2 regions of the Curtobacterium aetherium genome follow, and region 1 is predicted to be linked to the other one. Evidence: riboswitches for the same ligand, from Rfam matches in the RefSeq annotation. Region 1 holds a riboswitch; the other holds the start of a gene.
What was found. Region 1 has a riboswitch for thiamine pyrophosphate ahead of thiM (hydroxyethylthiazole kinase). Riboswitches for the same ligand answer to the same signal wherever they lie in the genome.

Region 1 (14,560 bases):
GCAGCTGTCGGGTCTGCTCGCCGCGGGCCTCGTCCGCACGGTCGACGGCGGCACGGGCAACGCGAAGCCCCTCGAGGCCACCGACGCCGGCCGCCGCACCCTCGCCCGCTCGGTGCAGCTGCACCGTGACGCGCTGGTGGAGCGGCTCGTCGACTGGTCCGACGACGACGTCGCGCTCCTCGCCGGCATGCTCGAACGACTCGGCGCCGCCGACGAGGCCGACCTGCCGATGCCGAGCCGGCCGACGGAGCCGACCGAGCCGTGACCACCTCGCTCGTCCTCCTGTCCGACACGCACCTGCCCAAGCGGGCGAAGGACCTGCCGCCCGAGCTGTGGGCAGACATCACGTCCGCCGACCTCGTGGTGCACGCCGGCGACTGGGTGGACCTGGCCACGGTGGACCTCCTGCAGGAGCGGTCGCGGGACCTGCTGGCCGTGCGGGGCAACAACGACCACGGGTTCGAGGACCGCCTCCCGCTCGTCGCCACCCGCCGCGTCGAGGACCTGCGCTTCGCGGTCGTCCACGAGACCGGTGCGGCCACGGGTCGGGAACGGCGTGCGGTGCTCGACCACCCGGACGTCGACGTGCTCGTCTTCGGTCACTCGCACATCCCGTGGGACTCGACCGCGGCGAACGGCATGCGGCTGCTCAACCCCGGCTCGCCGACGGACCGACGCCGACAGCCGGACCACACCTGGATGCGGTGCACGCTGGACGGCGCCGACCTCCGGGTGTCCCTCGTCCGGCGCGCGCCGGGTGCCGACGACGTGCGCGTCGTCCCCTCCACCCCGGCCTGACGAGCGCGCCCCGGCCAGACCGAGGGGCCTGGTCTGACCGGAGGGCCCCGGCCTGACCGGGGGCCTTCCTGGCCGGGAGGCGCGCCCCACCGCCGTCAGACCGCCGTCGGTCGGTCCTCCGGCTCCGTCGCGAACGCCTCCGGCATCCGGAAGAACGCGAGCTCCTGCGCGACCGACTCCCGGAAGGCGCGTGCCATCCGTCCCCGCAGCCCGGGGTCGGCCCGCCGCGCCAGCTCCTCCACGAGCTCCGTCGCCCGCGCGCTCGAGGCCGCGAACCCCGGGTCCCCGTACGCCGTGATCCAGTCCGCGAACGGGTGCCCGACCGGAGCGGTGCCCAGCCGGTCCCCGACCCACGCGTAGACGCGGAAGCAGGGCAGCACGGCGGCGGTGAGCACGGACACGTCGCCCGTCGCGGTGTGCTCCCGGGCCGCGGCGGCCAGGTGCGCGAGGTACCCGGCGCAGACCGGGTGCACGGGGTCGTCGGCGTGCGACCCGGCGAGCCGGCGGTGGTGCAGGTCGCGGGCCTCGGCGGCGCAGCCTTCGCTCGCGGTGGTCCAGAACGCGGCCGCGTCGCCCGGTGACCCGGCAGCGACGGCGGCGAGGTGCTGCTCGTACGCGCGGAGGTAGTGCACGTCCTGCGCGAGGTACCCGGCGAACACCTCGGGGTCGAGGGTGCCGTCGGCGAGTCCGCGCAGGAACGAGCACGCCAGGGTCTCCTCGAGGACCTCGGTCGCGTCGTCCCACCACAGGTCGGTGAGCCGGGGTGTCGGGAGCGCTGCACGGACGGCGGCGTTGTGGTCGACGGGTCCCTGGCCCTGCCCGACCTCGAGGGCGTCCGCTCCCCGCAGGGCCGCGGTCAGCCAGGTCTTCGCCGCACCGACGGCGAGCTCCCAGTCGCCGTGCCGGGCCACGAGGGTCGCGATCGCACTCGACAGGGAGCAGCCGGTGCCGTGGGTGTTCCCGGTGGGGATCCGGGGGCCGGTGAACACGCGGACGCTCCCGTCCGGGGCAACGAGGGCGTCGTCCGAGGTCGGACCGCCGTCGTGGCCGCCCTTCGCCAGGACGCGGACGTCGAAGTGCCGCGCGACGGCCCGGGCGGCGTCGAGCGGGTCGGTCGCGGAGGAGCCGGCCAGCTCGGCGAGCACCCGCAGTTCGTCGCGGTTCGGGGTGACGAGGTCCGCCAGGGCGACGAGGTCGACCATCGCGGCCCCGCCGTCGGCGTCGAGCAGCCGGTCGCCGCTGGTCGCCACCATCACGGGGTCGACGACGACCCGTTCGGGCCGGTGCTCCCGCAGCCAGTCGACGACCACGCGGACGACCTCGGCGGTGCCGAGCATGCCGGTCTTCACGGCGTCGATCGTCACGTCGTCGGACACCGCGTCGAGCTGCTCGCGGAGGAAGGCCGCGTCGGGGACGTGCACGGACCGGACGCCGCGGGTGTTCTGCGCGACGAGGGCCGTGACCACCGCCATGCCGTAGCCGTCCTGCGCGGCGATCGCCTTGAGGTCCGCCTGGACGCCCGCGCCGCCGGTCGGGTCCGTGCCCGCGATGCTGAGCACCCGCGGCACCTGCAGCACCTGCAGCACCGCCGGCGCCGTTGCCGCTCCTGCAGCCGCGCCCGACGCCGTCGTCGTCGGCCCGGTCACCGTCCCGCTCCGTCCCAGGCCGCGACGTACGCCGCCGCCGCGGCACCCGGGTCCGGTGCCGCGCAGATGCCCGACACGATCGCCACCCCGGCGGCCCCCGCCTGCCGCAGCGGTCCGACGTCGTCCAGGCCGACCCCGCCGATCCCCACGCACGGCACGCTCGTCGTCGCCGCGAGCCGCCCGAAGCCCGCGACCCCGAGCGCCGGCGGGTGGTCCGGCTTCGTCGACGTGGGGTGCACCACCCCCACCCCGAGCAGGTCGACGGTGCCGCGCGGCATGGCGGCGACCTCGACCAGGTGCCGGGTGGTGTTCGCCGTCAACCCGACGTGCGCGTCTGGGCCGAGCAGCGCACGGGCGGCGCTCGCCGGGACGTCCGACTGGCCCAGGTGCACGCCGGCGATCCGGTGCCCGGCGGACCGGGCGGCCAGGGCGACGTCGAGCCGGTCGTCGACGACCACCAGCGCCCGGTCGCCGACGGCGTCCGCGACGGCCGCCGTCAGCGCGAGCAGGTCCCGTGCCGAGGCGGTCTTGTCCCGCACCTGCACGATCCGGACCCCGGCCGCGACCGCCGCCCGGACGACGCCGAGCACCCCGTGCCCGTGCCGCTCGGCCTGTGCGGTGTCGGTGACCAGGTAGACGCCGAGCGCCGTCGCTGCCGGGCGGTCGACCGCGTCCCACGTGGACGGCGCCGTCGTCACGACGCGGCCCCGCCCGTCGTGCCCGCCGCAGCCGCCGTGTCGGTGGTGATCCGGGCCTCCCGGACGACGTCCTCCGGCGTCAGCGACGCGAGCCGGTCCAGGAACAGCGGCTGGAACGTCCCCGGCCCACCGGCGTCCCGCGCGGCCAGCTCCGCCGCGATCGTGTGCACCGCCGTCGCGGCGACCGCCGCGTCGAGCGGACGACCGGGTGCCACCGCCGCGAAGGCGGCGACCACCGCACCCAGGGCGCACCCGCCACCCGTGATCCGGGTGAGCAGACCCGTCCCGTTCGCCACCCGGACCGCACCGTCCGGCGCGACGAGCAGGTCGACCGCTCCCGACACCGCGACGGCGGCCACCGCGTCGGCCCGGACCGCGGCCACGGCGGCGTCCCGCGCGTCCTCGGTGCCGACCGTGCTGTCCACGCCCCGACCACCCGCCGAGGCGCCGAGGACCGCGAGGACCTCGGACGCGTTCCCGCGCAGCACCGTCGGGCGCAGCGCCAGCAGGTCCCGCGCCAGCGCCGTCCGCACCGGCAGCGACCCGACCGCCACCGGGTCCAGGACCCACGGCGTGCCGGCGACGACCGCGGCGGCGGCGGCCTCGAGCGACGCGGCCAGCGGCTCGGCGTGCGGGGTACCGGTGTTCACGAGCAGCCCGTCGGCGACGCCGGCGAACGGCCCCGCCTCGGTCGGCACGTCGACCATCGCGGCCGACGCCCCGAGTGCGAGCAGCACGTTCGCGGTGACGTTCTGCACCACCGTGTTGGTGATGCACTGCACCAGCGGCGCCCGGGTGCGGACGGCCTCCAGCAGGTCGGCGGTGCGGTCGGCCCAGTCGGTGGTGGGCGCGGCGTTCTCCATGGACGATCCCTTCGCGAGTACGAGCTCGAGCAGGTTCGACGGGTGTGATCTCAGCCGCTCGGATGCGGCACCCCGTGTCTCGGACGACACCGTACACGCATCCACGCCGCCGTCCAGGGCCACCGGCAGGACGTTTGTGGAAGGGTGGGACCGTGGACGACGAACGACGGACCGCGACCCCGCCGGGACCGCCACCCGGACCCCCTGCCGGACCCCGCGACCCGGGCGACGCCTGGGCGTACGGCGACGACGGCACCAAGGCGTGGGGCCGCTTCGGCGCCGCCGGGCTCCTCATCGACGACGGGCACGGCCGCGTCCTCCTGCAGCACCGCGTCGAGTGGAGTCACCACGGCGGGACCTGGGGCATCCCCGGCGGTGCCCGACACCAGCACGAGGACCCCGTGACGGCCGCCCTCCGCGAGTCCGCCGAGGAGGCCGGGGTCCCCGAGGACGGCGTCGACCTCCGCCACACCGCCGTGCTCGACCTCGGGTTCTGGACCTACACGACCGTCGTGGGGCGCGCCTCCCGACCGTTCGAACCCGTCGTCGCCGACCGGGAGAGCCTCGCCCTGTCCTGGGTCCCCGTGGCCGACGTCGAGACCCTGCCCCTGCACCCGGGGTTCGGCGACTCGTGGCCCGCGCTCCGCGCCACCCTCGACCGCACCCCGCACGTGGTCGTCGACGCCGCGAACGTCGTCGGCAGCGTCCCCGACGGGTGGTGGAAGGACCGCGCCGGCGCCGCCTCGCGCCTCGTCGCCCAGGCGACGGCGCTCGCCGCCGCCGGCGTCCCGGCGGACGCGCTCGACCTGCCGTCGGCCGCCTGGTGGCCTCGGTGGACCGTCGTGCTCGAGGGGGAGGCCCGCAGCGCCACCGTGGGACCGGTCGCCGCCGACGCGCGGCCGGGAACCCCCGCCGTCACCGTTGCGCACGCAGCCGGCTCCGGCGACGACGCGATCGTCGAGGCGGCGGGTGCCGCCGTGGCCGCGGGTGACGGGCCGGTCGTCGTCGTGACGGCTGATCGCGGGCTGCGCGAGCGCGTGACCGCGGTCGGCGCCCAGGTGCGTGGCCCGTCCTGGCTCCGGGAGCTCCTGCCCGACTGACACGGCACACCGAGCGCCGGTGCCACGGTCCGCGTGCGCACTGCACGGCGGTCGGCGGAACACACCCGACGGTCTGCGGAGCGCACCGCACGGTCGGGAGCGCGCAGACCGGACGGCCGCCGGCGCGCGCACCGGACGGCCGACGGCACCTCCGGCGCGGCGTGGGGTGTCGGCGCTACAGTGGCGCTCACGTCGACGATGACGTTCAGGAGGTTCCCCATGGAACGGATCACCAAGGCCGACGACCGGGTGCACCGCCCGGCCGGACCGTGGACCCCCACGGTGCACCGGTTGCTGACGCACCTGCACGAGCAGGGGTTCGTCGCGGCCCCGGCGCCGATCGCCCTCGGGGACGCGCTCGAGACCGTGACCTTCGTCCCCGGTGTCGCGGGGGAGTACCCCTGGACCGAGGACGTCGCAAGCGAGGCCGCCCTCGTCACGACCGCCCGCCTGCTCCGTCAGATGCACGACGCGGCCACGAGCTTCCCGCGCGACGACACCGTCGACGTCTGGTCACAGGCCGTCCGGGTGCCGACCGAGACGATCGTGCACGGCGACTTCGCCCCGTACAACGTGGTCTACGACGGCATCGCCGCCGTCGGGGTCATCGACTTCGACACCGCCCACCCGGGGCCGCGCGTCTGGGACGTCGCCAGCGCCGTGTACCGGTTCGCACCGTTCACGACCGGCACCGACGAGGGCGCACCCGTGCCGTCGCTCGACGACCGGCTCGCCCGCGCCGCCGAGTTCTGCCGCGCGTACGGTCTCGACGACCGGTCCCGTGCGGTCCTCGTCGACACGATCACGGCCGGGCTCGTCGCGCTCGTGACGACGATCGAGACCGAGGCCGCGGCTGGCAACCCCAAGTTCGTCAGCGACCTGGCGCACGGGCACGCCGACCTGTACCGGGCGGACGTCGGCTGGATCGAGCAGCACGCCGAGGACATCGCCACCGCCCTCCGCTGACCGTCCGGACCCGGGCGCCGGACCCGGGCGTCGGAACCGGGCGTCGGAACCGGGCGCCGGACCCGAGCGCCGGTCCCGGCGGCCGGACCCCGGCGTGGACCCGGGCACGGGGACGCACCCGGCGCTGCCGCTGCCCAGCGGGCGTCCAGCGCGCTCGCGGCGGGTGTGGACCCGGCATCCGGTAGCGTTCACCCGGCCATGACCGACAGCCCGGCCGACGCCACCCCGTACGAGGTCCTCGGCGTCCCCGCGACCGCCGACGACGAGACCCTCCGCCGCGCCTACCGCCGTGCCGCCCGCGAGAGCCACCCCGACCTCGGCGGTGACGCCCAGCGCTTCCGCCGCGTGCAGCTCGCCTGGGAACGCATCGGGACGCCCGCCGCCCGCCGCGCCTACGACACGGGAGCCGCCCGACCCGGGTCGTCGTCGTCCGCCCCGACCGGCTCCGCCGCCTGGCGGTCCGGGTCCGGCCGCGACGACTACGCGCCCCCGACGGCCCGGCGCGACTCCCGCCCCCGTGCCCGCTCCCACGGCCACCCGGGCGGCCGGTCCCGCGAGGTCTTCCTCGCCGCGGAACGCGAGTGGGTCGGACTCGGCGACCCCGTCGAGGACCCCTACGACCCCGTCCTCGTCCGCTCGGCACCCCGGCACGTCCGGCGGCTGCTCGGCGAGGCGCTGGCCGAGGAAGCGACCGCGGCGATCATCGCGGACATGGGCATCGGGGTGACCGTGTGGCACGACCTCGACGCCGGTGCCGAGGGCAAGCTCGACCACGCCGTCCTCACCACGACCGGGCTGTGGGCGGTCGAGTCCATCGACTGGGGCGGTCCGGTGCACGTGGAGCACGGCGAGGTCGTCGGCGAGACCCTCGCGCCGGGCGAACGTCCCGTCAAGGAACTCGTCCGCGCCGCCCGTGCCGTGCAGAAGCAGACGCGGGTGCGCTTCACGGGACGGCTGCTCGTCGTGCCGGACTCCGCCGTCGACGAGGACGCCGAGCTCATCGGCACGCCGAGGAAGCCGACGGCCTTCATCGTCCGACGCGGTGCACTCGGGCAGGTGCTGTCCGGCTCCTGGTCACCCGAGGGCTCGGTCGACGTGTTCGCGATCCGGGACCGCCTGCAGCAGACCGTCCGCTTCGTCTGACCCGGGCTGCCGGGGCCGTCACGGTCGGGTCAGTAGCCGCGGAGCTTCTCGAGGTCGCGACGCTCCCGCTTGCTCGGACGTCCCGCGCCACGCTCGCGGATCGGGACGAAGCCGGCCTCCTCGCGGGGGAGGCGCGGGGGCGTCCGGTCCTCGAGGTGCTTCGCGGCCTCGGTCGCCCCGACGCGCTTGAGGATGATGCTCTTCACGACGACGATCCGGTCGAAGCCGGACTGCCGCACGCGGACCTCGTCACCGGGACCGACGGGCTGCGACGGCTTTGCCCGCTCGCCGTTCACGCGGACGTGCCCGGCCTTGCACGCTGTCGTCGCGGCGGACCGGGTCTTGGTGATCCGGACCGCCCAGATCCAGCTGTCCACCCGGGCCTTGTCCATCCCGCCACCCTAGACGGGCGTGCTGCCCCGTACCCTCGGGAGGCGTGACCCGTACCCCCGACGCCGACGCCGACGCTGACGCCGACGCCGACGCCGACGCCGCCCCGGAGTCGGCAGCGTCGGAGCCGCCCGCAGCGGCAGCGCAGCCCGCAGCACCAGGGGAGTCGGCTGCGCCGGTGCGACCGGCCGTGCCGACGCAGGCGGCGATCGCCCGCGCCCGCGGACTCGCGGTGCTCGCCGCCGCCACGCTCGGCGACCGGGTGGTCGTCCGCGCCCTGGACGGGGACGGCGACGGTGCGCTGGACGCGCTCGGCGACCTGGAGGCCCGAACCACGGACACCGTGACGGTCGCGACCCGCCGCGGACCGGTCACCGTGCGCCTGGCGGACGTCGTCGCCGCCAAGCCCGTCCCACCACCCCCGCCCCGTCGCCGCTGAGGACGCGCCCCGGCCGACGCCCGACAGGCGCCCCGGCCGACGCCCGACACGCGTCCGGCCGATCCCCGGGCGGCCGGTCCCCGTCCTGCCGATCCCGGGCGCCCGGCGAGCCGCCGACCGACCACCGCCCGCGCGCACGTAGCCTCGCAGCATGGCCGTCCCCGACCCACCCGCCGCCGCTGCCGGGACCACCGAGGACCGCACCGCCCGTGTCCGGTTCACCCGTCCGTCGAGCTGGCGCGCCGAGGACACCCCGGGCGCCGACCTCCGGGTGCGCGGGGACGACGTCGTCCTCACCGTCCGGTCCCGCCCGAGCGACCGCTCCGTCGGTGACGAGAACGCGTCGCTGCTCGAGCGGCTGCCCGGCTCGGTCGACGGGCTGCTCCTCACCGGCTGCGACGTCTGGACCACCGCTGCGGCCCCGGCCCGCCTGGTGGAGTACGTGCGCCCGGACGAGGACGGCGACGTCGCGGGAGCGCACCTCGTGTTCGTCACCGGTCGGCACCGTGTCGACGTCACCGTGGAGCGGCCGCTGGCCCGGATGACGGCCACCGACGACGTGGTGTTCGCGGTGCTCGACTCCGTGCGGTCCCTCGACCGGGTCACCGCGACCGAGTCGCGGACACTCGAGGCGCTGCCGGTCCTGCTCGCCGGGTCGACGCTCACCGGGCCCTCGCTCGGCGCCGAGGCCGTCGCCACCCTGCAGAACCTCGCGGGGAAGCGCTGGAACCCGGCCCTCCTCCGCACCGACGGCGGCCGCGAGCTCGTCGCCGCCGACCTGGTCGGGCGCTTCGGCACCGTCCCGCCGGAGACCGCCGCCGTCATCGCGCCGTGGGCCGAGGGGGTGCAGCCGACCACGCTGGACCAGCACGACGACGACGGGCGCGTGACGCGCCTCCAGGCCTGGGCGGGGACCGTCGTGGACACCGGGGCGGACGGCCGGTCGGTGGTCGCCGCGGTCTCCGCCGACCGTGTCGTCGGTCTGCTGGCCGGGAGGCTCGGGGTGCGTCCGACGTGGACCTGGCCGTTCCGCACACCGGCGCTGTCCGCCGACCTGCTCGACCGGCGCCTGGCGGGTGGGGAGTCCGCGCCCGACCTGCCGACCGCGCTGGCGGAGGCGGACCCGCGGCTCGCCGCGTTCTGGGCGGCACCGTGGACGGTCTCGGCGCTCGTGCGCCCGGGACGGACCCGGCCCGTCGTGGTCGTCTCGGCCGAGGGGATCGGCTTCGCACGGGTCGGACGGACCGAGGGCGGGGCGACCGCCTTCACGGCCGAGGCCTCGGCGAACGTGCACCGGTCGGTCGTCCGCGCCGTCCTGGGGTGACGACGACGCCCGCGCGGGTGTCCGCGCGGGCGGGGCGTCGGCCTCGGCCGGGTCAGGCGGCCGGACCGGCGGTGAGGGTCACGGTGACCGTCTTCGCCGTGCCGTCGGCCGTGGTGTAGCCGACCGTCACCCGGTCGCCGACGGCGTGGCGGGTGATCGCCTCGGTCAGCTGCGAGGAGCTCGTCACCGCGGCGCCGTCGATGCTCGTCACGGTGTCGCCCGCGGCGAGTCCGGCGCTCGCGGCCCCGGACCCCTCGACGGTTCCCGCGATCGGGACCCCCGCGGTGGTGCCGGTCGCGGCGCTGCTCACCTGGACGCCCAGGAACGCGGGCAGGCCGATCGTGATGGTGTCCGAGGACTCACCGTCCAGGATCTTGTCGGCGATCGCCTTCGCCGTGCTGATCGGGATCGCGTAGCCGGTGACGTCCGCCGACCCCGAGGACGCGGCGGTGGCCATGCCGACCACCTCGCCCTCGCTGTCGAGCACCGGACCGCCCGAGTCGCCGGAGACGATCTGCGCGGCGACCTCGATGAGCCCGGAGAGCGACTCCGTGCCGGTGCCGGACTCGCTCTGCACCTGGATGTCCTGGTCGGTGGCGGTCACGGTGCCCTCGGCGGCGACCAGGTCGCCCGTGCCCTCGGCGTTGCCGACGTCCGTGACGGTGTCACCCGTGCGGGCGCCCCCGTCGTCGTCGAGCGCGACCGTCGACAGGCCGGACGCACCGCGGAGCTTGAGGACGGCCACGTCGTTCGTCGCGTCGGCCCCCACGACGTCGGCGGTGTACTGCTCGCCGGTCGTCTCGTCGGTGACCTCGATCGAGGTCGCGCCCTGGATGACGTGGTTGTTCGTGAGGACCGTGCCGTCGGAGGTCAGGACCATGCCGGTGCCGGCCGCACGCTGGGCGTCGTCGTACCCGATGACCGTGTCGATGGTGACGGTGCCCTTCTTCTGGGCCGTCGTCGCCGCGGTCGCCGCCGACTGCGAGGAGCCCGTGCCCGTGCCGGTGCCGGTGCCGGTGCTGCCGCCCGCGCCGCCCTGCCCGGGGACGGTGAACCCGCCGATGCCGCTGCCGTCCCCGGTGCTGCCGCTGCCGGTGCTGCCGTCGCTCGTGCTGCCCTGGGTCTGGCTGGACGTCGTGGTGGTGTGCACGGAGGACAGCCCGAGTGCGGTGCCACCGGCCGCGCCGAGGACCGCGAGCGCGGCGACGCCCGACCCGATCACGAGGCCCAGGCGGCGGGGGCGGCGACGGGTCCCCGGGGCGGACCCGAAGGCTCCGGTCCAGCCCGCGGGAGCCCCCGCGTACCCGCCGACGCCCGGCCCCCGGTCAGCCGACGGGACTCCGGACGCGGTGCCGAGCGGGGCGCTGCCGAGCAGGTACGGACCGGAGCCGTCGGGGGCGAAGAGGTACGGGCCGGACCCGTCGAAGGCGTACGCGGAGCGGAGGGTCCGGGGATGGACGTGCGCCGGCTCCCAGGCGACGCCCCACTGCTGCTGCTGCGCGGTGTGCTCGTGGGCGTCCGCGGGCGCCTGCTCGCGACGCTCGTCGTCCGCGGCGGGGTTCGGGGTCTCGTTCATGCTGCTCTCCGGTCGTTCGTCGCGGCCCGGTCGGCCGGCGATGGGGACCACTCCAGACCCCGAACCAATGACGACCCGATGAACGAGCCCTGCCGACGCCGTGCAGTCGCTAGGCACTGGCCGACAGTGCACGTCCGGCCGCTCGGACGACGAGGGATTAGGCTCGCCTCACTGCCCATGCGTTCCCGAACCGTCGCGCGTCCCGCGCCCGCCCCCGTACCCCGGCTGGTGCTGGCCGTCGTCCTCGCCGTGGTCGTCCTCGTCGTCGCCTGCGCCCTGAGCATCGCCGTCGGATCGCGCCCCATCTCGCTCGCAGTGGTGCTCGACACCCTGACGCACCCGGGCCGGGACGACGAGGTCGGACTCATCGTGCTCGGCAATCGCCTGCCGCGGACCGTGGTCGGGCTCCTTTCCGGCGCCGCCCTCGGGGTCGCCGGTGCCGTGATGCAGGGCGTCACCCGGAACCCGCTCGCCGACCCGAGCATCCTCGGCGTCAACGCCGGCGCCGCACTCGCCGTCGTGGTGGGGATCGCGGTCCTCGGTGTCAGCGGGACCGCCGCCTACCTGCCCTTCGCGTTCGTCGGGGCCGCGCTCGCCGCCCTGCTCGTCTACGGCATCGCCGCCGTCGCCCGCGGCGGCCTCACCCCGGTGGGCCTGGCCCTGTCCGGGGCGGTGACCGCGGCGGCCCTCGGGTCGGTGACCACCGCGGTGCTCGTCACAAACGCGAGCCTGCTCGACCAGTTGCGCTTCTGGCAGGTCGGCGCGCTCGCCGGCGGGGACCTCGGCACCGCCGGGGTCATCGTGGCGCCGGTCGTCGTCGGGCTGGTGATCGCGGTCGGGCTCGGGCGCTCCCTGAACACCCTCGCGCTCGGCGACGAACTCGCGGCCTCGCTCGGGCAGCGGGTGGTGCTCGTCCGCGCGGTCGGTGCCGTCGTCACCGTGCTCCTCGCGGGGTCCGCGGTCGCCGCGGCCGGGCCGATCGCCTTCGTCGGCCTCGCCGTCCCGCACGCCGTCCGCCGACTGAGCGGACCTGACCACCGCTGGACGATCCTCCTGTCCGCCCTGGTCGCTCCGGCGCTCCTGCTCGTCGCCGACGTCGTCGGCCGCGTCGTCGCGTACCCGGGGGAGCTGCAGGTGGGCATCGTGACGGCCCTCATCGGCGCGCCCGTGTTCATCGCGCTCGTCCGCTCCCGGGTGGTGCGGGGACTGTGAGCCGCACCGTGGCGAGCCGGCCCGACACGGCACCGCGGCGACCGGGGACGCTCCGGCGCGAGCTCCTCGTGCTCGTCGGCGCCCTCGTCGCCCTGCTCGTGCTCGTGCTCGTCGGACTCGGCGTCGGCGACATCCCGCTCTCGCCGGTGCAGGTCCTCGGCGCCCTCGTCGGCCACGGCGACACGGTCTCGGACTTCGTGCTCGGGCAGCTCCGCGGGCCGCGGGTCCTGGCGGCCGTCCTCGTCGGCGCGAGCCTGGGAGCGGCCGGGGCCGTCGTGCAGACCGTCGTCCGGAACCCGATCGCGAGCCCGGACATCATCGGCATCACCGCCGGGGCGAGCGCCTCGGGACTGGTCGCGATCGTCCTGTTCGGTGCGTCCGGGGTGCTGCTCTTCGGCGTGGTGCTCGTCGGTGCCGTCGCGGTCGCGGTGCTCATCGCGGCGCTCGCCTGGCGGCGGGGGATCACCGGCAACCGCGTGGTCCTGGTCGGCGTGGGCGTCGGCGCGATGTCCCTCAGCGTCACCGGCTGGCTGCTCACGAGCGGCAGCCTGCAGCAGGCGGGCACCGCGCTCCTCTGGCTCTCCGGCAGCCTCAACGCCGTCGACCGCACCGTCGTCGGTGCGCTCCTCGTCGGGTTCGTCGTGCTCATGGCGCTCGCGCTCGTGCAGTCGCCGCGGCTCGCGGTCCTGACGCTCGGGGACGACGTCGCCGCCTCGCTCGGCCTCCGACCCGACCGGGCGAAGGTCCTGCTCCTGCTGACGGCAGTCCTGCTGACGGCCGGCGCCGTGGCGACCGCCGGACCCGTGTCCTTCGTCGCGCTGATGGCCGCTCCCATCGCCCGGAGGCTCGTCGGCGGCGGGCGGATCGCCCTCGGCCCGGCCGCGGCCGTCGGGGCCGTCGTCACGCTCGGGTCCGACCTGGTGGCGCAGTTCGCGCTGCCGGGGGTGACGCTGCCGGTCGGTGTGGTGACCGGACTCGTCGGGGCGCCCTACCTGCTCTGGCTGCTCGCACGCGGGCGCTGACCCGCAGCCGCAGCCGAGCCGCGCGCTGAGTCGGCCGACGCCGGACCGGACCGACGCCGGAGCGAGCCGGTCGACGGACGTGCACCGCCCGCGCCGTCGCCGACACCATCCAGGCGCAGCTCGCCGCACCGTCGCGCCGCTCCCAGGAGGCGGGTTCAGCGGCGGCATCGGCGCCGCGTCCGACGACGTCACGACGGCCGAGCCCTCCCCGACCACGCCTCCGTCCGACGACCCGTCGACGAGCCCCTACCCCGTGTGGGACAAGGACGCGTCCACCATCGAGGGCACGAAGATCGTCTGGCGCCGCAACGTCTACGAGGCCAAGTGGTGGACCTCCGGCGACCTGCCCGACGACGCCGGGCTCAGCTCGTACGAGACGCCGTGGCAGCTCGTCGGTCCGGTGCTGCCGGGGGAGAAGCCGGTCGCACCCGTCAGCCTGCCGACCGGCACCCACCCGGCGTGGTCCGGCACCGCGACGTACGACACCGGCGACCGCGTGCTCTTCGACGGCACGCCGTACCAGGCGAAGTGGTGGAACACCGTCCGTCAGCGGGGCGTTTCCGGTGACCCCTGTGGAGAGGCTCTCGCCGACCCGCTCGTTTCCGATACGCTGGACGACCAAGAGGAGGAGGTCCACGATGCCAGATCCAGTGGTCCCGCAGCCGGGACGACAGACCCCGGAACCGCGGCTGGTCGACACCACGCTGACCTTCAGCATGGAGAACGCGACGGCGCTCACGCCCGAGGCGGGAGTCTCGGCGGAGGAACGCGACGCGATCTCGGCGCTGCCGTCCGGATCGGCGTTGCTCGTCGTCCGACGCGGCCCGAACGTCGGTGCACGGTTCCTCCTCGACTCCGACCTCACCACGGCGGGCCGTCACCCCGACGCCGAGATCTTCCTCGACGACGTCACGGTGTCGCGCAAGCACGCCGAGTTCGTCCGTCGGGGCACCTCGTTCAGCGTCAAGGACCTCGGTTCGCTCAACGGGACGTACTTCGACGGTGTCCGCATCGACGAAGCCCTGCTGGTCGACGGCTCGGAGGTCCAGGTCGGCAAGTTCCGCCTCACGTTCTACGCATCCCGGGTCGACCTGGCGCGCCTGGCGAACGCGTAGTGGCTCCCCGCTCCGCTGCGGCGCGGGCGGTGTCACCGGCGCCGGACCTGCTCACGATCGGTCAGGTGCTCGCACGGCTGAAGCCGGACTTCCCGGACCTGTCGAGCTCGAAGTTGCGCTTCCTCGAGGAGCGCGAGCTCGTCACGCCGGTCCGGACGCAGAGCGGCTACCGGAAGTTCTCGCCGGCCGACGTCGACCGGTTGCGGATCGTGCTCGGGCTGCAGCGGGACCACTACCTGCCGCTCAAGGTCATCAAGGAGTACCTGGC
Region 2 (14,560 bases), 360 kb from region 1:
CGCCTCGATCGCGGCACCCGAGTGCCGTTCCCACTCGGCCACGAGGTCGTCGCCGATCGGTTCGAGGTCCGCCTCGGCCTGGGCGTGGTCGCACCCGGTGAGGAGCTTCGGGATCCAGCGCTGCTCGTCCACGACGTGGGCGACGAGGTCGCGGGTGGTCCACTCCGAGTCGGGCGTCGGGGCGTCCCACTCGGTGACAGCGGCAACGCGGCGGCCGAACTCCGCGGCCGCGAGGGTCTGCAGGGCGATCCAGTCGGTGGGCATCGTGGGCTCCTGTTCGTCGGCGGTGGTGCCTGCAACCCGACGGTGCACGGCTGGATTCCCGCCGGCGGGTCGGTGCGTCGCTCACGCTACCGCTCGGTGGACGGCACGAAGCCCCGACGCCGAGGGCGCCGGGGCTTCGTGGTGTCAGGAGGTCAGGCCGCCTGGAGGACGAACTGGACGTCGAGGTTGATCGTGACGTCGTTGCCGAGCGTGAAGCCGCCGGCCTCGAGCGCTGCGTTCCAGTTCACGCCGAACTCGGTGCGGTCGATCTTGGTCGTCGCCTCGGCGCCGAGCTTGACCTGGCCGTAGCCGTCGGTGGTGACGCCGCCGAACTCGGTCTTCAGCGTGACGTTCTTCGTCACGCCGCGCAGCGAGAGCTCGCCGTCGATGAGCATGTCGTCGCCGTCCTCGCGGATGCCCGTCGAGCGGAACGTCATGTGCGGGTGCTCCTCGGTGAGGAAGAAGTCACCGGTCGCGAGGTGCTGGTCGCGCTGCGGCTGGTTGGTGTTGATGCTGGCGACGTCGATCGAGGCCTCGAGGGTGGTGTCGAGCGGGTTCTCGGCGGTGACGAGCGTGGCGTCGAACTGCTCGAACTTGCCCTTGACCTTGCTGATGGCGAGGTGGCGGACGGAGAAGCTGACCTCGGAGTGGGTCGGGTCGAGCTTCCAGGTGCCGGTGACGTAGCCGGGGATGGCGGAGGCGGTGAGAGCCATGGTGAGTCCTTACTTCGAACGAGTGGTCTTCGAGCGATGAGTCGTGGGGCCGACGCGATGGTGCATGCGCCTGCATCGACCTTGATGCTACCCCATCCTGCACCCGTTTGGTTGAAGCGTCAACCATTGTTCACCGAGGCGTCGTCCCGGGTACTGCCCGGACCCCTCACGGGAGCGCTCACTCCAGTAGCGTCGGACCCATGGAATTCAGGTACCTGGGCAACTCCGGACTCAAGATCTCCGAGATCACCTACGGCAACTGGCTGACGCACGGCTCGCAGGTCGAGAACGACGTCGCCACCCAGTGCGTGCGGGCAGCGCTCGACGCCGGCATCACCACGTTCGACACCGCGGACACCTACGCGAACACCGCCGCCGAGACCGTCCTCGGCGAGGCGCTCAAGGGTGAGCGCCGGCAGTCCCTCGAGGTCTTCACGAAGGTGTACTGGCCGACCGGTCCGAAGGGACACAACGACGTCGGCCTCAGCCGGAAGCACATCATGGAGTCGATCAACGGCTCCCTCGAGCGGCTGCAGACCGACTACGTCGACCTGTACCAGGCGCACCGCTACGACTACGAGACCCCGCTCGAGGAGACCATGCAGGCCTTCGCGGACGTCGTCCGTCAGGGCAAGGCGCTGTACATCGGCGTCAGCGAGTGGTCCGCCGAGCAGATCCGTGCCGGTGCGGCGCTCGCGAAGGAGCTCGGCTTCCAGCTCATCTCGAACCAGCCGCAGTACTCGATGCTGTGGCGCGTCATCGAGGGCGAGGTCGTCCCCGCCTCGAAGCAGCTCGGCCTCTCCCAGATCGTCTGGTCGCCGATCGCCCAGGGCGTCCTCACCGGCAAGTACAAGCCGGGTCAGCCGCTCCCCGAGGGCTCCCGCGCCACGGACGAGAAGGGCGGCGCGGACATGATCAAGCGGTTCATGCGCGACGAGGTCCTCGAGGCCGTGCAGCGCCTGCAGCCGGTCGCGGACCAGGCCGGGCTCACCCTCGCCCAGCTCGCCATCGCGTGGACGCTGCAGAACGAGAACGTCGCGTCGGCGATCGTCGGCGCCTCGCGCCCGCAGCAGGTCACCGACAACGTGAAGGCCGCGGGCGTCACGCTCGACGCCGACGCGCTCGCCGCGATCGACGCCGCACTCGGGGACATCCCCGAGCGCGACACCGCGAAGGTCGTCTCGCCGGCACAGCGTCCGGCCTGAGCCGACGACGCGCGGCGCGGCGGCCTGCGAGCCGACGCCACGACGGACGGGAGGCCCGGTACCAGCTCGTACCGGGCCTCCCGTCCGTCGTGTGGGCGCGTGCTCAGCGACCCCGCTCGCCGGACGCCGTCAGCGCACGACCACGAGGCCGCGGCCGCCGAAGCGGACGCCGTCCGTGTCGAAGTCCGCGTCGCCGAAGCTGAACAGCACCTCGCCGGTGGCGCCGACGAGAGGGACCTCGGTCGCGTCGTCCGAGAGGTTCACGACCACGTGCACCGGCGCTGCGGTCGGGCCGAGCAGCCCGCGGGTGAGCACCAGCCAGCGCTCGTCCTCGCTGAAGCGGACCGCGTTCGCCTCGTACCGGTGGTCGACGAAGGCCTCGTCGGTCCGGCGGAGGGCGACGAGCACCCGGTAGGCGTTGAGGACCCGGGCGCCGCGCTCCGAGTCCACGTCGGACCAGTCGAGTTTCGAGTTCGTGAACGTCGTCGGGTCCTGCGGGTCCGGCACGGTCGACTCGTCCCAACCGTGCTGCGCGAACTCCTTGATGCGACCCTCGGCCGTCACCTTGCCGAGCTCCGGCTCGGGGTGCGACGTGAAGAACTGCCAGGGCGTCGTCGCCGCGAACTCCTCGCCCATGAACAGCATCGGCGTGAACGGGCCGAGCAGGGTCAGGGCCGCTGCGATGACCAGGCCCTCGTCGGACACGGTGGCCGCCAGGCGGTCGCCCGCGGCACGGTTGCCGATCTGGTCGTGGTTCTGGTTCGCGACCACGAGGGCGGTCGTGGGGGAGGTGCCCCGGTCGATCGGCCGACCGTGGCGCGAGCCACGGAACGACGACCAGGTGCCGTCGTGGAAGAAGCCGTGGTCGAGCACCTTCGCCAGCGCGGTCAGCGGCGCGAAGTCGGCGTAGTAGCCGTTCGTCTCCCCGGTCACCGCGACGTGCACGGCGTGGTGGAAGTCGTCCGACCACTGGCCGGCGAGCCCGTAGCCCGCGGCCTCGCGCGGACGGAACATCACCGGGTCGTTGAGGTCCGACTCGGCGATGAGCGACAGCGGCTTGCCTGTGAACGCCGAGTAGGCGTCGGTCTCGCTGGCCATCTCGGCCAGGACGTGCGGCCGGGTGGTGTCGCGGATCGCGTGCACGGCGTCGAGACGGAGGCCGTCGACGTGGTGGTCACGGAACCACATGCGCACGTTGTCGAGAACGTAGCGCCGCACCTCGGGGTGCTCGACGTTGACCGAGTCACCCCAGGTGTTCGCCAGGCCCTGCACGAGGTACGGCCCGTACAGCGGCAGGTAGTTGCCGCTCGGTCCGAGGTGGTTGTACACGACGTCCTGGATGACGCCGAGGCCGAGCGCGTGCGCCCGGTCGACGAAGCGGTCGTAGGCGTCCGGGCCGCCGTACGGGGCGTGCACGGCGAACCACGCCACCCCGTCGTAGCCCCAGTTCCACTCGCCGTTGACACCGTTCACGGGCAGGAGCTCGACGAACTCGACCCCGAGCTCGACCAGGTGCTCGAGCTTCGCCGCGGCCGCGTCGAGCGTGCCCTCGGGAGTGTAGGTGCCGACGTGCATCTCGTAGATCACGCCGCCGCGGGCCGGGCGACCGGTCCAGGCGTCGTCGGTCCACGCGAAACGTGCCGGGTCGACGACCTCGGACGGGCCGTGGACACCTTCGGGCTGGAAGCGGCTGCGCGGGTCCGGGCGGACGGCGTCGTCGTCACCGATGCGGAAGCCGTAGCGGGCGCCGACGACGGGGAGGACCTCGTCGGTGGTCCACCAGTCGTCGTCGCCGCGGGTGAGTGCGTACTCGGTGTCGTCGACGACGAGGCGGACGCGCTCGGGCTCGGGGGCCCAGACGCCGTAGCGGTCGGGACTGGTCATGCGTGACCCTCCAGGATCTCGACCTCTGCCTGGGCGTCGGTCTCGGTGTCATCGGTGCTGGTGCTGGTGCTGGTGCTGGTGCTCGTGCTGGTGCTGGTGGTGCCGGTGCTCGCGGCGTCGTGCCCGGCTCCGTCGACGACGTCGGCCGGGACGAGGAGCGCGACCGGGTAGTCGGCGAGCACCTCGTCGAGCAGCAGGTCGCGGTCGGCAGGGAAGCGGCGACCGGTCAGCAGGTCGACCCGCTCCACCGGGACGACGTGCAGGAGCGTGTCCGCCCAGCCGCCCACGGCCGCGAGGCCGAGGGGCAGGCGCGTGGCCACCGTGACGGCGCCACCGCGGTCGAACGCGACGACGTGGTCGGCTGCCGGGCCGGTCGCGTCGAGCGGCACGTACCGGGTGAAGAGCTCCGGGCGGTCACGGCGGAGGCGGAGCGACCGGCTGGTGACGAGCGTCTTGGCGGCGGCGTCGAGGTCGATCGCGGGGAGCGCGTCGGGCCCGTCGTCGTCCGCACCGTCGAGGCCGGCGAGCACGCGGCGGCGCTCGGCGTAGTCCACCGGTCGGCGGTTGTCCGGGTCGACGAGCGAGCGGTCCCACGCCTCGGTGCCCTGGTAGACGTCGGGGACGCCGGGGGCGGTGAGCTGCAGGATCTTCGCGCCGAGGCCGTTCGACCATCCGGCGGCGGTGATGCGCTCGTCGAGGGCGTCGAGGACGGCGACGACGTCCGGGTCGTCGAACGCGGCGTCGACGAGCGCGTGCATCTGGCGCTCGAAGGCCTCGTCCGGTTCGGTCCAGGTCGTGCTGTCACCGGCTTCGCGCGAGGCCTTCTCGGCGTACGCGTGCAGCCGCTCGCGGGATGCCGGTCGGGCGCCGACGATCGCCTGCCAGAGCAGGTTCGCGAAGACGCCGTCCTCGAGCGGCGCGAGACCGTTCAGCCGGTCGAAGACCTCGGTCCACTCGCCACCGAGCTCCGCCAGCACGGCGATCCGCGCCCGGGTGTCCTCGCTGCGCTTGGTGTCGTGCGTGGTCAGGGTCGTCATGGCGGACGGCCAGCTCGCCAGGCGCTCGACCTGTGCGGCGTGGAACTCCGCGGTGGTCGCGGCGAAGACGCTCGGGTCGCCGCCGACCTCGCTGAGGGACGAGAGCCGCGAGGTGCGGTAGAAGGCCGTGTCCTCGACACCCTTCGCCATCACCATCCCGCTGGTCTGCTGCAGTCGGACCGCGGCGGCGTTGTCCGGGTCGCAGAGCGCCGGGGCGATGCGGTCGACCACGTCGGCGAGGTCCGGACGGGACTCCGCCGCGACCTCGAGCGCCTCGATGAGGTGGTGGATGCCCTCGGGCAGGTACGTGCGGTAGACCTCGAAGCTCGCGACGACCTCGGCGACCGCGTCGACGATGCGCTCCTCGGCGAGGGGCTCGCCCACACCCTGCACGCTCGGATCGGTGACGAGCAGACGGGCCAGGCGCCGGACCTCGCTGTTCAGGATGCCGTCGGCGATGCCACGGCGCGTACCGCGGGTCAGGTCCTGCCACGCCACGTGTGCGCCGCGCAGCCGGTCCTCGAGGGCGGCTAGCGGTGCCTCGCCCGCGGGGTCGACGAACACCCGGTCGACGAAGCCGAGCGCGTCGTACCCGGTCGTGCCGTCGACGGGCCACGACGCGGGCAGGAGCTCGCCGGGCTCGAGGATCTTCTCGACGAGCGTGTAGGCGCCACCGGTCAGGTCGGCGAGGTCGTCCAGGTACCCGGCCGGGTCGTACAGCCCGTCCGGGTGGTCGATCCGCAGCCCGTCGACCAGGCCGTCGCGGAACCACGAGCCGATGACGCCGTGGGAGGCCGCGAAGACCTCGGGCTCCTCGACGCGGATGGCCGCGAGGGTGTTCACCGCGAAGAAGCGGCGGTAGTTCAGCTCGGAGTCGGCGCGCTTCCAGTGCACGAACTCGTAGTGCTGGCGTGCGTGCACGGCCTCGACGTCGTCGCCGTCCTGGACGGTGCCGGGAGCGGTCGGGTAGGCGGTCTCACCCACGAGCAGGCGCGGACCGTCGGCCGAGCCGTCGCCGGTTCCGCGGTCGAGCGTGACGCCCTCGAGCAGCCGGTCGTCGAGGACCGGGACGCGGATGCGTCCGTCGCCCGCTGCCCAGTCGACGTCGAAGGCCCACGCGACGGGGGACTCCTGCCCGTGCTCGAGCAGCGACCACCACCACGGGTTCACGGCGGGCGTGGCGACGCCGACGTGGTTCGGCACGACGTCGACCAGGACGCCGAGCCCGACCGCGTGCGCGGCGTCGGCGAGGGCACGGAGTGCGTCGTCCCCACCCCGCTCGGTGTCGACGTGCGTGTGGTCGACGACGTCGTACCCGTGTCCGGAGCCGGGCTCGGCCTGGAGGACGGGGGAGAGGTAGATCCAGTCGGCGCCGAGGTCGCGGACGTAGTCCACGACGTCACGGGCGGCGCTGAGGTCGAAGTCGGCCGTGACCTGCAGACGGTAGGTCGAGGTCGGGTGGCGGCGGGTCATGCGGCACTCCCAGGGGTGTCGGTCTCGGTGGGGTCGGGTGCGTCGCTGACGGGTGCAGCGTCGGTCGTGGGCTCAGCCGCGGAGGCGGAGGAGGCGGCTGCCGGGACGCCGGCGGCACCGGCCGTCCCGGCAGCGCTCGGCGCCGCGGAGGCGGCCGGGTTGGCGGGGGTCGCCGCCGGGTGCTCGGGCTCGCCCTGCTGCGCCGTGTCGACCGGCGTCCGCTGGATCTCGTGCTCCGGCTCGGCGCGCAGGACGATCATCGACCGCGCGGGCACGTCGAGCGGCTCACCGGCCTCGAGCACCTCTTCGCGAGCGCCGGGCTCGGCGGTGTCGATGCGCACCGTCCAACCCGGGGAGTACTCCTCGGGCGGCAGCGTGAAGGTGACGACGCCGTCGTGCGCGTTGAAGTACGTCAGGAAGGCCACGTCGGTGACGCGCTCCCCACGGGCGTCACGGCCGCGGATGCCCTCGCCGTTCAGGTACATGCCGACGCTCTTGCCGAACCCGGAGTCCCACTCCTCGGGCTGCATGGCGTCACCCGCGGGGGTCAGCCACACGACGTCGGGCAGCGGTTCGCCCTCGCCACGGCGGACCGGACGACCGTTGAAGTACCGGGTCCGGCGGAAGGTCGGGTGGTCGTGGCGGAGCTTGACGACGTCGGCGGTGAACTGGATGAGCTCGTCGTCGGCGGTGGCCCAGTCGATCCAGCTGAGCTCGGAGTCCTGCGCGTAGACGTTGTTGTTGCCCTGCTGCGTGCGGCCGAGCTCGTCACCGTGCGCGATCATCGGCACGCCCTGGCTGAGCAGCAGCGTGGCAAGGAAGTTCCGTCGACGCTGCAGCCGGAGCGCGGTGACCTCGGGGTCGTCCGTCGGGCCCTCGACGCCGGAGTTCCACGAGCGATTGTGGCTCTCGCCGTCGTTGTTGTCCTCGCCGTTGGCGTCGTTGTGCTTCTCGTTGTAGGCGACGAGGTCGTGGAGCGTGAAGCCGTCGTGGGCGGTGATGAAGTTGATGCTCGCCTTGGGCGTGCGGCCGTCGTGCTCGTAGAGGTCGGCCGACCCGGAGATGCGTGAGGCGAACTCGCCGAGGGTCGAGGGCTCGCCCCGCCAGAAGTCGCGCACGGTGTCGCGGTACTTGCCGTTCCACTCCGACCACTGCGGGGGGAAGTTGCCGACCTGGTACCCGCCGGGGCCGACGTCCCACGGCTCGGCGATGAGCTTCACCTGCGACACGATCGGGTCCTGTTGCACGAGTTCGAAGAACGCCGACAGACGGTCGACCTCGTAGAACTCGCGGGCCAGGGCGGCGGCGAGGTCGAAGCGGAAGCCGTCGACGTGCATCTCGGTCACCCAGTAGCGGAGCGAGTCCATGATGAGCTGCAGCGAGTGCGGGTGGCCGACGTTGAGCGAGTTCCCGGTGCCCGTGACGTCCATGTAGTACCGCTTGTCGTCGTCCATCAGGCGGTAGTAGGCGGCGTTGTCGATGCCGCGGAACGACAGCGTCGGGCCGAGGTGGTTGCCCTCCGCGGTGTGGTTGTAGACCACGTCGATGACGACCTCGATGCCGGCCCGGTGCAGCTCCCGCACCATCGTCTTGAACTCCTGCACCTGCTGCCCGCCGTCGCCGGACGACGAGTAGTGCGCGTGCGGCGCGAAGAAGCCGATCGTGTTGTAGCCCCAGTAGTTCGACAGCCCCTTGTCCTGCAGGGTCGAGTCGTTCACGAACTGGTGCACCGGCATGAGCTCGAGCGTGGTCACGCCGAGTCGCTTCAGGTGCTCGATGACGGCCGGGTGCGCGACGCCGGCGTAGGTGCCGCGCTGCTCCTCGGGCACGTCGGGGTGCGTCTCGGTGAGGCCCTTCACGTGGGCTTCGTAGATGACGGTCTCGCCGTAGGGGATGCGGGGAGCCCGGTCGCCCTGCCAGTCGAAGAACGGGTTGATCACGACGCCCTTGACCATGTGGGACGCGGAGTCCTCGTCGTTGGTCGAGTCCGGGTCGCCGAACGTGTACGAGAACAGGGACTGGTCCCAGTCGATGTCACCGCTGGTCGCCTTGGCGTACGGGTCGAGCAGCAGCTTGGCGGGGTTCGAGCGCAGCCCGTTGGCCGGGTCGTACGGCGCGTGCACGCGGAACCCGTACTCCTGCCCCGGGCCGACGGTCGGCAGGTACGCGTGCCAGACGTGCGCGTCGACCTCGACGAGGCGGACGCGCTCCTCGGTGCCGTCGGCGTCGAACAGGCAGAGCTCGACCCCTTCGGCGACCTCGCTGAACACGGCGAAGTTGGTGCCGCTGCCGTCGTAGGTCGCGCCGAGCGGGTAGGGGTTGCCGGGCCAGGTGTGCAAACGTGCCTCCAGAAGGGGTGAACTGGGCCAACGTATCGGCGGACCCCTGTGATGTCCGCGCCGCTGGCGCGCCCTGTGGAGGGAGCGCGTGCTCCACAGGCGGACGCGACGGAGGCGGGACCGTTCCTCCACAGGGCGGACCACGGGCGCGACGGGTCGGCCCTTCTCCACAGATCGTCACGAGCGGCCCGACGGCCAGTCCGCGCGGAGTAGCGTCGCCGCCATGACCAACATCGTCACGCAGATCGCAGACAAGGTGCGGCCCGTCGGCGTCGCCTCGAACTACGGCGACCCGGTGGACGTCGGGGACAGCACCCTGATCCCCGTGTCCGTCAACTGGTACGGCTTCGGCGGCGGCTCCGACGCCGACGAGGACGGCGCGGGCGGCGGTGGCGGCGGTGCCGTCTCGCTGCCGGTCGGCGCGTACGTCCGCCGCCCGGGGCAGGACCTCGCGTTCGAGCCGAACCTCATCGCGCTCCTCACCGTCAGCATCCCGGTCATCTGGGTCGGCGGCAAGGTGCTCGTCAAGCTGGTGCGCGCGCTCAAGAAGTGACCGCCTGACCGGGACGGAGGCCCGTGGTCACGTGACCACGCGCCTACGGTCCGGTGGGTACACTGCTGGGACACACACGGGAGTCCGCCAGAGCGGGCTGAGAGGGAGCGAACCGCGCTCCGACCGTCGAACCTGATCCGGATCATGCCGGCGCAGGGAGGAGTCATCGCGATGTCCACTGGCACACCCATCGTCACGCCCACCGGACGGCCCACCGCCAAGCGCTCACTGCGCTGGCGCGTCGTCGACATCGTCGTCGCCGCGGTCCTCGCCGTCGCGGTCGGCGTCGTCTTCAAGCTCTGGGACTTCGCCTACGAGCCGATCGGCGCGGGGCTCGGTCTCGTCCTGCCCGGGTCGCAGGCCCTGGTCGGCGGGGTCTGGCTGCTCGCCGGGCCGCTCGTCGCGATCGTCGTCCGCAAGCCGGGTGCCGCACTGTTCGGCGAGATCGTCGCCGCGTCGGTCGAGGCCATGCTCGGCACCCAGTGGGGCTGGGGCACTCTGTTGTCCGGGCTCGTCCAGGGCATCGGCGCTGAGATCGTCTTCGCGATCTTCCTGTACAGCGTCTGGCGTCTGCCGGTCGTCATGCTCGCCGGCGCTGCCACCGGGCTCGCACTCGGCCTGAACGACGCCTTCCGGTACTACGCCGGCGCGACCGCCTCCTTCCAGGTCGTCTACGTCATCTGCGCGATCGTCTCGGGGGTCGTCATCTCCGGCCTCGGGTCGTGGCTGCTCGTCCGCGCACTCGCCCGCACCGGTGTCCTCTCGTCGTTCGCGGCCGGACGGGAGCAGGGGCGCCGGCCACGAGCCTCCGCAGCGTGACGACCGTCCCCGCACGGATCGCCTTCTCCGGCTGGGGCTGGCGCTACCCGGAGCGGCACGCCTGGGCCGTCCGCGGGGTCGACCTCGTCGTCGGCCCCGGGGAGCGGGTCGCGGTCGTCGGTCCCTCGGGCGCCGGCAAGTCGACCCTGCTGCGGGCCGCCGCCGGGGTGCTCGCCGACGACCCGGACGACGCGGACGACACCGCGGCGGCGGTCGAGGGCACGGTCCTCGTCGACGAAGCCGAACCGCGCACCGTCCGCGGCCGGGTCGGCCTCGTCATGCAGGACCCCGAGGCGCACACCGTCATGTCACGCCTCGGGGACGACGTGGCCTTCGGGTGCGAGAACACCGGCGTCCCGCGAGCGGAGATCTGGCCGCGGGTGCAGCACGCGCTCGACGTGGTCGGGCTCGACCTGCCGCTCGACCGTTCCACCTCCCGACTGTCGGGCGGCCAGCGGCAGCGGCTCGCCCTCGCCGGGGTGCTGGCGATGCGTCCGGGGGCGCTCGTCCTCGACGAACCGTGCGCGAACCTCGACCCCGACGGCGTGTCCCAGGTGCACGACGCCGTCCGGGCACTGCTCGACGACACGGGTGCGACGCTCCTCGTCGTGGAGCACCGCATCGGCACCTGGTTGGACCTGGTCGACCGTCTCGTGCTCCTCGAGCCCGGGGGCGGCGTCGTCGCCGACGGGACGCCGACCGACGTCCTCGCCCAGCACGGGGACGCCCTCGCCCGCGGCGGCGTCTGGCTGCCCGGAGCGGCACCCGGCCGGGGAACCGCCCGCCGGGGAGCCGCCGACAGCGGACCCGCCCCCAGCGGAGCAGCCGGCAGCGGACCCGCCCCCAGCGGAGCAGCTGGCAGCGGACCCGCCCTCCATCGCCCGACCGCTCCCGGCCCGACCGCTCCCCGTCAGCCCGCTTCCCGTCCGCCCGAGCAGACCGCCGCCGAGGGTGCACCCGACACGGCCCTGCTCCACGCCCGGGGTCTCGCGACCTCTCGGGGCCGGCACCGTTCCGTCGGCCACGGCATCGACCTCGACGTGCAGAGCGGTCGCGTCCTCGCGGTCACCGGACCGAACGGGGTCGGCAAGAGCACGCTGGGGCTCACCCTGGCCGGACTGCTCCGTCCCGGCGGCGGGGTCCTCGAGGCCACACCGACGCTGGCCGGGGCGCTCGGCACCGCCCCGCTCGGCTGGTCGAGTCGCGAGCTCGCGGCCCGCATCGGCACCGTCTTCCAGGACCCGGAGCACCAGTTCATCGCCCGGTCCGTCCGCGAGGAGATCGCCGCCGGGCCGACCGCACTCGGGTTCCCCGAGGACGACGTCGCCGCACGCGTCACCGAGGTCCTCGACGCCTTCGCCCTCGACCACCTCGCCGACGCCAACCCGTTCACGCTCTCCGGCGGTGAGCAGCGCCGGCTGGCGATCGGCGCGGTGATCGCCGCGCGGCCGCCCGTCCTCGTGCTCGACGAGCCGACCTCCGGGCAGGACCGCGCGACGTGGGGCGCCGTCGTCGAGCGACTCGGCGCCCTCGCCGACGACGGCACCGCGCTCGTCGTCATCACACACGACCAGGACCTCGTCCGCGCGCTCGACGCCGACGAGGTCGTCCTCGCCGTTGACGGCGCCACGCGCGTCGAGCGCCCCACGCCCGACCCGACTCCGACGCCGGCCGCAGCTCCGGCTCCGACGCCGGCACCGGCGCCGGCGCCGGCGGGGGAGCCACGGTGACCGCCCCGACGACGGACGCGGTCGGTCGGGCCGGAGCCGAGCCTCCCGTCCGACCCCGCCGCGGCATCGACGGCGTCCAGCCGGTCGCCGCGCTCCTCGGGGTCATCGCGCTCGGCATCGTCCTGGTGCTCAGCCTGGACCTCGTGTCCGCGACCGTGGCCCTGCTGCTCGAACTCGCCCTGCTACCGCTGCTCCGCATCCCGGTCCGCACCCTGCTGCTGCGGACCTCGCCGGTCCTGGTCGCCGTCCCGCTGACGGGTCTCAGCATCGCGCTCTACGGGCAGGCGTCCGGCCGTGTGTGGTTCGATTTCCTGTTCGCGCACGTCACGGACGGGTCGTTGCAGCTGGCGCTCGCGACGATGCTCCGCGTGCTCGCGGTCGGCATCCCGGGCATCGTGCTGTTCGTCCGGACGGACGTGACGGACCTCGCCGACGGGCTCGCGCAGGTGCTCCGGTTGCCCGCCCGGTTCGTGCTCGGCGCCCTCGCGGCGATCCGGATGATGACGCTCCTCGGCGACGACTGGCGGCAGCTCGCGATGGCCCGACGCGCCCGAGGGGTCGCCGACCGCGGACGCCTCCGCCGTGGCGTGTCGATGGCGTTCGGCCTGCTCGTCGTCGCCCTCCGACGGGCGACGACGCTCGCGGTCGCGATGGAGTCGCGCGGGTTCGGCGCCCCCGGTCCGCGGACGTGGGCGCGGCCGGTGCGGTTCGCGGGCCCGGAGTGGGCGATGCTCGCCGTGCTCGTCGGGATCGGCGTGGTCGCCGTCGCCGCGGCCGTCCTGGCGGGGACCTGGCGTGCCTGACGGCGCGTCCACGACGGGTCCGGAGGGGAACGCCGCGGGCACCGGACGGGAGGCCCGCCCCACCTCCGTCACGGCCCTCGCCGCCCGCGCGCGATCGGCCGCATCAGCTGCGGGGCACGACCGCCTCGTCGTGCTCGTCGACGGACGGTCGGGAACCGGCAAGACGACGCTCGGGAACGCCCTCGCGGCCGAGCTCGACGCGACGCTCGTGCACCTGGACGACGTGTACCCGGGGTGGGACGGCCTCCGCGCCGCGGCGGACGCCGTCGTGCACGAGGTCCTCGGCGCCCCGTCGGGCTACCGGCGGTGGGACTGGACGGCGTCGGAGCCGGCGGGCTGGGTGTCCGTCGACCCGGCGTCGCCGATCGTCGTCGAGGGGTGCGGTGCGCTCTCCCGCGCATCGGCGGCCCTCGGGTCGCTGCGGGTGTGGATGACGGCCGACGACCGGGAACGTCGGCGCCGGGCCATCGACCGGGACGGTGAGACCTTCGCGCGGCAGTGGGAGCGGTGGGCCCGGCAGGAGGACGCCTTCATCGCGGCCGAGGACCCGGCGTCACTCGCGGACGTGGTCCTGCGGTCGTAGACCTGCCGCATCCGGGCCGAGCGCTACGCCCAGCCGAGCTCGTGCAGTCGCTCGTCGTCGATCCCGTAGAAGTGCCCGATCTCGTGCACGAGCGTGGTGTGCACTTCGTCGGCGAGCTCCTCGAGCGTGTCGCACTCCGCCAGGTGCTGCTTCCGGTAGACGACGATGCGGTCGGGCAGTTCGCCGAACCCGTACTGCCCGCGTTCGGTCTGGGCGACGCCGTCGTAGATGCCGAACAGGTCCGACCCGTCCTCGGGCTCGTCCTCGACGACGAAGACGACGTTCTCGAGACCGTCCACCATGTCGTCGGGGAGCCGGTCGAGCTCGTCGGTCACGAGTTGCTCGAAGTCCTCGGCTGCCATCTCCATCACGGGTCCGATCGTGACACGCCTGCCCGTGCGATCCCTGGCCAGCGGCGTCGGCATCGTGGACGGCGGCGCACGGGGGAACGCCGAAGGCCCCCGTCCGTCGGACGAGGGCCTTCGTGGAGACTGGGGTGAGTAACGGGGCTTGAACCCGCGACCTCCTGGACCACAACCAGGCGCTCTACCAGCTGAGCTATACCCACCATGTGTCGGTCCGGCGAGCCGGAGCAACCACTCGATTGTAGTACATCCGAGCCCCCGCTTGGACCACCCGATCCTACTCGGCGGGCTGCGGGGCCAGACGTGACTCCCACTTCGCCACGACCTCGGCGGCGACGGCCTTCACGTCGTCGCTCGCGGGCCCCGGCTCGGGCGTGAACCCGGCGCGGCGGTAGTACTCGAGCTCACGGATCGACTCGAGGATGTCGGCGAGGGCGCGGTGCCCGCCGTGCTTCTCGGGCGAGTTGAAGTACACGCGCGGGAACCAGCGGCGGCAGAGCTCCTTGATGCTCGACACGTCGACGCTCCGGTAGTGCAGGTGGGCGTCGATGCGGGGCATGTACTTCGCCAGGAAGGCCCGGTCGGTCCCGATGGTGTTGCCGGCCAGGGGAGCGGTGCCCTCGGCGGGGACGTGGGCGAGGATGTACTCGAGCACCTGGTACTCGGCATCGGCCAGGGACACCCCGTTCGGGATCTCCTCGATCAGGCCCGAGGTGGTGTGCATCTTCGTCACGAACTCGTTCATGTTGTCGAGCGCGGACTGGTCCGGCTTGATGACGATGTCGAAGCCCG

Region 2: another riboswitch for thiamine pyrophosphate. It lies ahead of KM842_RS08535 (ECF transporter S component); the one in region 1 lies ahead of thiM (hydroxyethylthiazole kinase).

Annotation. Positions count from the first base shown of each region.
Region 1 is NZ_CP076544.1:1,501,084-1,515,643, reverse strand. Features, by position in the region: gene KM842_RS06945 (MarR family winged helix-turn-helix transcriptional regulator) at 1-265, shown strand, start outside; gene KM842_RS06940 (metallophosphoesterase family protein) at 262-798, shown strand; gene thiD (bifunctional hydroxymethylpyrimidine kinase/phosphomethylpyrimidine kinase) at 894-2,444, opposite strand; gene thiE (thiamine phosphate synthase) at 2,441-3,142, opposite strand; gene thiM (hydroxyethylthiazole kinase) at 3,139-4,005, opposite strand; TPP riboswitch at 3,994-4,090, opposite strand; gene KM842_RS06920 (NUDIX domain-containing protein) at 4,158-5,105, shown strand; gene KM842_RS06915 (phosphotransferase enzyme family protein) at 5,325-6,071, shown strand; gene KM842_RS06910 (J domain-containing protein) at 6,270-7,214, shown strand; gene KM842_RS06905 (RNA-binding S4 domain-containing protein) at 7,244-7,606, opposite strand; gene KM842_RS06900 (hypothetical protein) at 7,651-8,043, shown strand; gene KM842_RS06895 (hypothetical protein) at 8,195-9,367, shown strand; gene KM842_RS06890 (S1C family serine protease) at 9,420-10,943, opposite strand; gene KM842_RS06885 (FecCD family ABC transporter permease) at 11,121-12,155, shown strand; gene KM842_RS06880 (FecCD family ABC transporter permease) at 12,164-13,177, shown strand; gene KM842_RS06875 (hypothetical protein) at 13,490-13,717, opposite strand; gene KM842_RS06870 (FHA domain-containing protein) at 13,816-14,292, shown strand; gene ftsR (transcriptional regulator FtsR) at 14,292-14,560, shown strand, end outside.
Region 2 is NZ_CP076544.1:1,865,588-1,880,147, reverse strand. Features, by position in the region: gene KM842_RS08570 (TIGR03086 family metal-binding protein) at 1-264, opposite strand, end outside; gene KM842_RS08565 (YceI family protein) at 417-977, opposite strand; gene KM842_RS08560 (aldo/keto reductase family protein) at 1,178-2,182, shown strand; gene treZ (malto-oligosyltrehalose trehalohydrolase) at 2,312-4,066, opposite strand; gene treY (malto-oligosyltrehalose synthase) at 4,063-6,576, opposite strand; gene glgX (glycogen debranching protein GlgX) at 6,573-8,915, opposite strand; gene KM842_RS08540 (hypothetical protein) at 9,139-9,468, shown strand; TPP riboswitch at 9,535-9,645, shown strand; gene KM842_RS08535 (ECF transporter S component) at 9,640-10,287, shown strand; gene KM842_RS08530 (ABC transporter ATP-binding protein) at 10,284-12,017, shown strand; gene KM842_RS08525 (energy-coupling factor transporter transmembrane component T family protein) at 12,014-12,820, shown strand; gene KM842_RS08520 (nucleoside/nucleotide kinase family protein) at 12,813-13,403, shown strand; gene KM842_RS08515 (metallopeptidase family protein) at 13,427-13,771, opposite strand; tRNA gene KM842_RS08510 (tRNA-His) at 13,896-13,971, opposite strand; gene orn (oligoribonuclease) at 14,046-14,560, opposite strand, start outside.